DNA from 3 places in the Mesorhizobium sp. B2-5-11 genome. Region 2 is predicted to be linked to each of the others. Evidence: predicted binding sites of a transcription regulator. Region 2 holds the regulator's gene; each other region holds the start of a gene.
What was found. The regulator LexA, encoded in region 2, represses DNA repair genes until DNA is damaged. The targets are predictions, from matches to a motif close to TGTTCNNNNTGTGTTCNG.
Positions count from the first base shown of each region.

Region 1: FJ490_RS01230 (PA0069 family radical SAM protein) is a predicted target of LexA. The motif match lies at 1,266-1,283, and genes of this name have one in related genera.
Region 3: recA (recombinase RecA) is a predicted target of LexA. The motif match lies at 1,273-1,290, and genes of this name have one in related genera.

Region 1 is NZ_VFUK01000001.1:262,039-264,306, reverse strand. Features, by position in the region: gene FJ490_RS01240 (hypothetical protein) at 289-534, shown strand; gene FJ490_RS01235 (glycosyltransferase) at 683-1,207, opposite strand; gene FJ490_RS01230 (PA0069 family radical SAM protein) at 1,358-2,268, shown strand, end outside.
Region 2 is NZ_VFUK01000001.1:1,335,690-1,337,957, reverse strand. Features, by position in the region: gene FJ490_RS06850 (ComEC/Rec2 family competence protein) at 1-824, shown strand, start outside; gene lexA (transcriptional repressor LexA) at 818-1,561, opposite strand; gene FJ490_RS06840 (TetR/AcrR family transcriptional regulator C-terminal domain-containing protein) at 2,029-2,268, shown strand, end outside.
Region 3 is NZ_VFUK01000001.1:994,498-996,765, forward strand. Features, by position in the region: gene FJ490_RS04980 (pseudouridine-5'-phosphate glycosidase) at 1-74, opposite strand, end outside; gene FJ490_RS04985 (carbohydrate kinase family protein) at 121-1,065, opposite strand; gene recA (recombinase RecA) at 1,348-2,268, shown strand, end outside.

The DNA.
Region 1 (2,268 bases), 1.1 Mb from region 2:
TGCCAGGCAGAACACCGCCTTCGCCTTCGAAAGACCATTCCAAACCGGATGCGGCAGGACGTATCGTCTCGCGGCGGCGGCCATCGCCGTTGAAGACGGGCGGACGCGATGACAGTGCATAATGGCGGGTGCCATTGCGGCAACATACGCCTTCGATTTTCAACCGAGCTCGATCCATCGACAATCGAGGTTCGCGCCTGCCAGTGCTCGTTCTGTACCAAGCATGGCTCGCGCGCCGTCGCCGATCCGGACGGCAGGCTGGTCATCTCAGTCAAGGACATCCAGCGATTGAAGAAATACCGTTTTGGATTGGGGACGGCCGACTACCTGATCTGCGGTGAATGCGGTGTCTATACCGCCGCAATCGCCGGAGAGGACGATGCCAGGGCAATCGTCATCATCAACGCCCTGGACGATCAAAGGTCGTTCAGTCAGGAACCGATCCCGGTCGACTACGACGCGGAAAGCAAGGCAGAGCGTCAAGCCAGACGTCGTCTTCGCTGGATGCCTGTGGAGATGCGTTTTAGCGAATGACCGGCTCGCCGTGGAAGCGCCGGCGCGAGGACCGCGAGACACCGAAACCACTTCCTTCATCAGCCGCGGCCTGCGCGCCGGCACCCGCGTGATCGGAAGCTAGCTGCGCGTCACATGTGCAACGCACGTAGACAGAGCAGCTGCAAAATCATTTGGACGGGCGGTGCTCTTGTTTTGCCGGAGCGGCCCAGATTTCGGCATCCAGCCGCTTGGTCGCCAGGCCGCGAGCGAGAGCCTCGGCGCTGCCGGCTCTTTTCGACAAGGATGTGGCCTGGCGCTTGCTGATCAGCAGCCCGTCGGCCAAGGCACGGTTTCCCGAGAAGATACGGGCCAGGAATGGCGCGCGGCCGGCGCGTGTGCGTGAAAACCGCGCCGCCATGGTTTGCCTCGCTGTATGCGCAACGACATCGTCGATCCATCCGTCGACCAGCCGCGCGCCCGGTTCCAGCAGCAACAGCCAATCGCCTTTCGCGTGCCGGATGGCCGCCGCGACGCCGTCGGTCGCATACTGGCACCCGGCATGCTCGGCGACGCGATGGGTCTGGTCGGTGGAACCGGTGTCGCAGACGATGACCTCGCGCACCACGCCCTCGACCGCGCCGCCGATCAGCGTCGCCAGCGTGCGGGCGAGGCCCTCCTCGTCATTGTGGGTCTCGATAAGAACGGTGAGCATCGTGTGCCGAATAGCGGAAAGCGGAACGCAGCGCCAGTTTTTGCGGCGCACCATAGAAAGTTCTTGCTTTGTTCTCGTTCGGCAAATAGGATTAAATTCATGAGCAGAGCGATTCGAAACAACATGGACAGTCCCTGGGAGCGGGCGAAGATGGAACCGATCATGCGCGCCGACATTGCCGCCTTCGGAGCAGGACGAGCCGAAATGGCCAACGCGATGATCGAGCAGAACGGCATGCGCGTCCGCCCCGACCGCAACCGCGGCCGGTCGGCAGGCATCAACCCGTCCGGTCGGTTCGAGCCGGTCAGCCGGCATGTCTTCGACGATGGCTGGAACTCGCTGGAGGAACTGCCTCCCTTCAAGACCGAGGTACAGGTCGAGAAGCCGCGTACCATCATCACCCGCAATGAATCGCCCGACATCTCGTTCGACCGCTCGATCAATCCCTATCGCGGCTGCGAGCATGGCTGCGTCTATTGCTTTGCGCGGCCTACGCACAGTTTCATGGGCCTGTCGCCGGGGCTGGATTTCGAATCCAAGCTGTTCGCCAAGCCCGACGCGGCGCGCCTGCTCGACAAGGAACTGTCGAAGGACGGTTACCAGCCGCGGACCATCGCCATCGGCACCAATACCGATCCCTACCAGCCGATCGAGAAGCAGTACCGGATCATGCGCGAGATCCTCGAAGTGCTGGAGGCGCGCGGCCACCCGGTCGGCATCGTCACCAAATCCGCTCTGGTGACGCGCGATATCGACATCTTGTCACGCATGGCCGAACGGGGCCTCGCCAAGGTGGCGTTGTCGGTGACGACGCTCGACCGCATGCTGGCGCGCACCATGGAGCCACGCGCCTCGACGCCGGCCAAGCGGCTGGAGGCGATCAGGCAGCTTGCGGATGCCGGCATCCCTGCTTCGGTCATGGTGGCGCCGATCATCCCCGGGCTGACCGACCAGGAGATGGAACGCATCCTCGATTCGGCGCACCATGCCGGCGCACGCGAGGCGGGCTATGTCGTGCTGCGTCTGCCGCTCGAGGTCAGCCCGATCTTCAAGGACTGGCT
Region 2 (2,268 bases):
TGATGCCGTTCGGGTTCGATGGACCATCCCTTTATCTGATGGGCAAGGGACTGACCGCGATGATCGCCATATCAGGATGGATCTCGCAACGCTCGCCGGTCGACGCGGTCGGGTTGATTTCGCAGCAATCCGTCCTTCTGGTGGCGATCGCCCTGGTCATCGCGACGATGGCCACGACATGGCTGCGGCTGGCGGCACTTCCCTTCGCGCTCGCCGGCCTGTTGACCGTCTCGGACACGCGCACGCCGGACGTGCTGATTTCGGAGGATGCCCGCCTGGTGGCACTGCCGATCGGCGGCGGTGAGCTCGCGATCAACCGGGCGCGCCCGAACGAATTCACCGTCGATAATTGGAAACGCGCGCTGAAGTCCGAAACCATCGTTGCGCCGGAACTGTTCGACAGCGGAGACCGACAGTTCGACATCTTCGATTCCGCGCAACTTCCGGCGGGAGCGCCTTTCTATTGCTTCACGGGCCTGTGCATGGCCCGGCATACCTCGGGGGCGATCATCGCGCAGGTGGAGGATCGCAAGGACGCCTGGAGGGCCTGCTCCTATGCGGATCTGATCGTCATCAACGACCCCGCGGGCTACGATCCCTGCCACAATCCGCTGGTTCTCGTCATCACCAAGCGGCAGCTCGCTCGTAAGGGAAGTGCCGCCGTCTTCTTCGACCAGCAATCGGCGACGGCACCGGCACGGGTCAGCTTTGCCGTCGACAGGCCATATCGGCCTTGGCACGAACAGCGGAAATTCTCACGCGAGGCAAGGGGACTGCCGCCTTACCGTAAACCCGAAAAGCCCACCGCCGACCCCGCTCAGTAGCGCCTGATCAGGCCGACCAGCTTGCCTTGCACCTTGACCCTGTCCGGTCCGAAAATACGTGTTTCATAGGCCGGATTGGCAGCCTCGAGCGCAATCGAAGCACCCTTTCGGCGGAAGCGCTTCAGCGTTGCTTCCTCCTCGTCCACCAGGGCCACGATGATCTCGCCGGGACTTGCGGTGTCGGCATTGCGGATGATGACCGTGTCGCCGTCGAAAATGCCGGCCTCGATCATCGAATCGCCCTTGACCTCCAGCGCATAGTGTTCGCCGCCCATGATCATGTCAGGCGGCACTGAAATGGAATGCGTCTGATGCTGGATGGCGTCGATCGGCACACCCGCTGCGATGCGACCCATGACCGGGATCGACACCGCTGAAACCGCATCGTCGTCATTGCCGGCAGCGGGCAGACGCGAAGACGTCGCCGGCTTGATCTGCCGGCTAGGGCTGCTGCCCTGTCCGAGGCTGCCCTGGATGACGCTCGGGGAGAACTTCTTTGCCGCGTTAAGACCCGGCGCGATCGAGTCCGGCAGGCGCAGCACCTCCAGCGCGCGCGCCCGGTTGGGCAGGCGGCGAATGAAGCCGCGCTCCTCCAACGCCGTGATCAGCCGATGAATTCCCGACTTGGAGGCGAGGTCCAGCGCTTCCTTCATCTCGTCGAAGGACGGCGGAATGCCGCTTTCCTTCAGCCGTTCATGGATGAACATCAAGAGTTCATGTTGCTTGCGCGTGAGCATGGCGGCCCCCAAAGGCATTGCACAAAGGGTCTGGAACCAGAATCAGAAAACAAACCCAGAACAAACACTATCTGTTCCAGTTGTGTTCCGCAACCATTTAAAGTTTAATGAATTTGTTAAGGCGACGGAAACGAAATGCCCTCCCGCAGCCAGCATCCTGCCAGCGCGGTCCGTCGTCAATGCGCTCCCGGGCCCTTTGAAACTATTTTGGTTAATGGCCTGTGGCCCGACCGGTCTCCACTCTTGGCACATGCCTGCAAGCTGGGTGACCGGCAGGTGCGGGGTGCGTTTGGGCGGATTAGAAACCCCTGCGGCTCGTGAACGAAACGAAACCAAAATGCCAACTTCCCGCCGGAAAACGACGAGGCACCACCACTGGTCGCGATGGGCTGCGTTCGCTCGCTCCTTGCTTCCCGTTCGCTTGACGAAACCGTATAATAATGTACGGTTTTCGAAGAGGAACACCAATGACCACGCCGAAGCAGGCCGCGCGACGCGAACGGATAGAGGAGGCCGCCTATGCGGTGCTCCGGGAAACCGGCTACAAGAGCGCCTCCCTGCTTGCTATCGCCAAGCGGGCATCGGCCTCGAACGAAACCCTCTACAACTGGTACGGCAACAAGCAGACCCTGTTTCGATCCTTGATCGAAGCCAATGCGGGAGAGGCAAGGAAGCTGCTGGAGGACGCCCTTCACCAGGCGCGCGAT
Region 3 (2,268 bases), 340 kb from region 2:
GGCTTCCCGGCGGCCAAGGCTTGCGCCACCGGCGCGTGGACATCGATGAAGGGGCGGGCGGTGTCTGGGGTCATCTGGATCTCCAATCCGAAGTGCGGCGCATCCTTTCGGATGCCGGTCTCATGCCATTTCCTGCTCTTCGGGCACAAGAGCCAGCGCTTGCGCGAAAGTCGCCGTGGTGAAATCGGGAACGGCGCCCGCGCTTTCAATAGCCAGCGTCGCGGCGGCGACGCCCTCGCGCAACGCCGCGCGCAAGGGCATGCCGCGCAGCAGGGCGGCGACCGTCGCGCCGGCAAGCGCATCGCCGGCGCCGGTGACGTCCACGACCTTTCTTGGAGGGGGCGGGACGACGGCAAAGCTGCCGTCGCGGTCGAAGCCCAGCACCGGGCCGCCGCCCGCCGTGACCACCGCGCTGTCGAGGCCGGCGCTTCTCAGCCCGTCGAGGATAGTTTTTTGAGAGGCGGCATCGTCAAGTCCGGCAAGCGCCACCGCCTCGCGCCTGTTCATGAAGGCGACGGCCAGGCCGCCGAGCACCGGTGTCAAGCGCACGACCTTGGCCGGTGAAATGGCAATGGCGAACACGGGCTTGCCGGCGGCAAGCGACACCAGCCGCTCCAGAGCCGCCGATGGCAGGTTGGCGTCGCACAGGACGGCATCGGCGGCGGCGATCTCCTCCCGCACCCTGGAGCGGCGGATCTGCTTTGCAAATGCCAGCTCATAAAGCGCCATGTCGGCAAAGCCGACGAGCAGTTCGCCCTCGCGGTCGATCAGCGCCGTATAGCTCGGCGTCGTGCGGTCGAGGAACACCGCGGACAGGTCGGCAATGCCTGCTTCGGCGATGGCGCGCGAAACCGTGTCGGCGGCGGCATCGCCGCCGCGCACCGACAGCAACGAGCCCGAGACGCCTCGCCGCACCGTGCTGCGCAATGCGTTGAAGACGCCGCCGCCAACGTCCTCGCGCATCGTGCCCGGGTTGGAGGCAGCCGGCACGTAAGCGCCGGACACCTGGCCGCGCCTGTCGATATGGGCGCCGCCCACCGCCAGGACTCTTGGAGATCTCACCATGCGCCGATATGACCTTTGTTGGCGGTCACGCACAAGCGCCATGCTGTGCGACGGAGCTTCGCAGGCAACAACCAGCGATTCGTGAGGCCGGCACGGCGAACCAGCCTGGCCTAATATTCGGGTCATGCTGGAGCCGAATCGTGAGACAAAAAAAGAACAAATCAGGATGTTGCTTATTTTTCAAATGCTTGATCCCTCTTGCCAAATGAGAACAAAAAAGGTACAAATAACCAAGGATTACGGATTGTCCGGCCTTCATTGACGACTACGGGGTGATGTATCATGGCTCAGAACAGCTTGCGGCTTGTAGAGGATAAGGCAGTGGACAAATCAAAGGCTCTGGATGCGGCGCTGTCGCAAATCGAGCGGGCTTTCGGCAAGGGCTCGATCATGCGGCTCGGCGCGAACGAGCAGGTCGTCGAGATCGAAACCGTGCCGACCGGCTCGCTCGGCCTCGACATCGCGCTTGGCGTCGGCGGCCTGCCGCGCGGCCGCATCATCGAGATCTACGGGCCGGAAAGCTCGGGTAAGACGACGCTGGCGCTGCACACGGTGGCGGAAGCCCAGAAGAAGGGCGGCATCTGCGCCTTCGTCGATGCCGAGCATGCGCTCGATCCGGTCTATGCCCGCAAGCTCGGCGTCGATCTCGAAAACCTCCTGATCTCGCAGCCTGACACTGGCGAGCAGGCGCTTGAGATCTGCGATACGCTGGTGCGCTCCGGCGCCATCGATGTGCTGGTGGTCGATTCGGTCGCGGCGCTGACGCCGCGCGCCGAAATCGAGGGCGAGATGGGCGATTCGCTGCCCGGCCTGCAGGCCCGCCTGATGAGCCAGGCGCTGCGCAAGCTGACCGCCTCGATCTCGCGCTCCAACACCATGGTCATCTTCATCAACCAGATCCGCATGAAGATCGGCGTCATGTTCGGCTCGCCCGAAACCACCACCGGCGGCAATGCGCTGAAATTTTACGCCTCGGTGCGTCTCGATATCCGCCGCATCGGCTCGGTCAAGGACCGCGACGAGGTCGTCGGCAACCAGACCCGCGTCAAGGTGGTCAAGAACAAGCTGGCGCCGCCCTTCAAGGTGGTCGAGTTCGACATCATGTACGGCGAAGGCGTGTCGAAGACAGGCGAGCTGGTCGATCTCGGCGTCAAGGCCGGCGTGGTCGAGAAGTCGGGCGCCTGGTTCTCCTACAATTCGCAG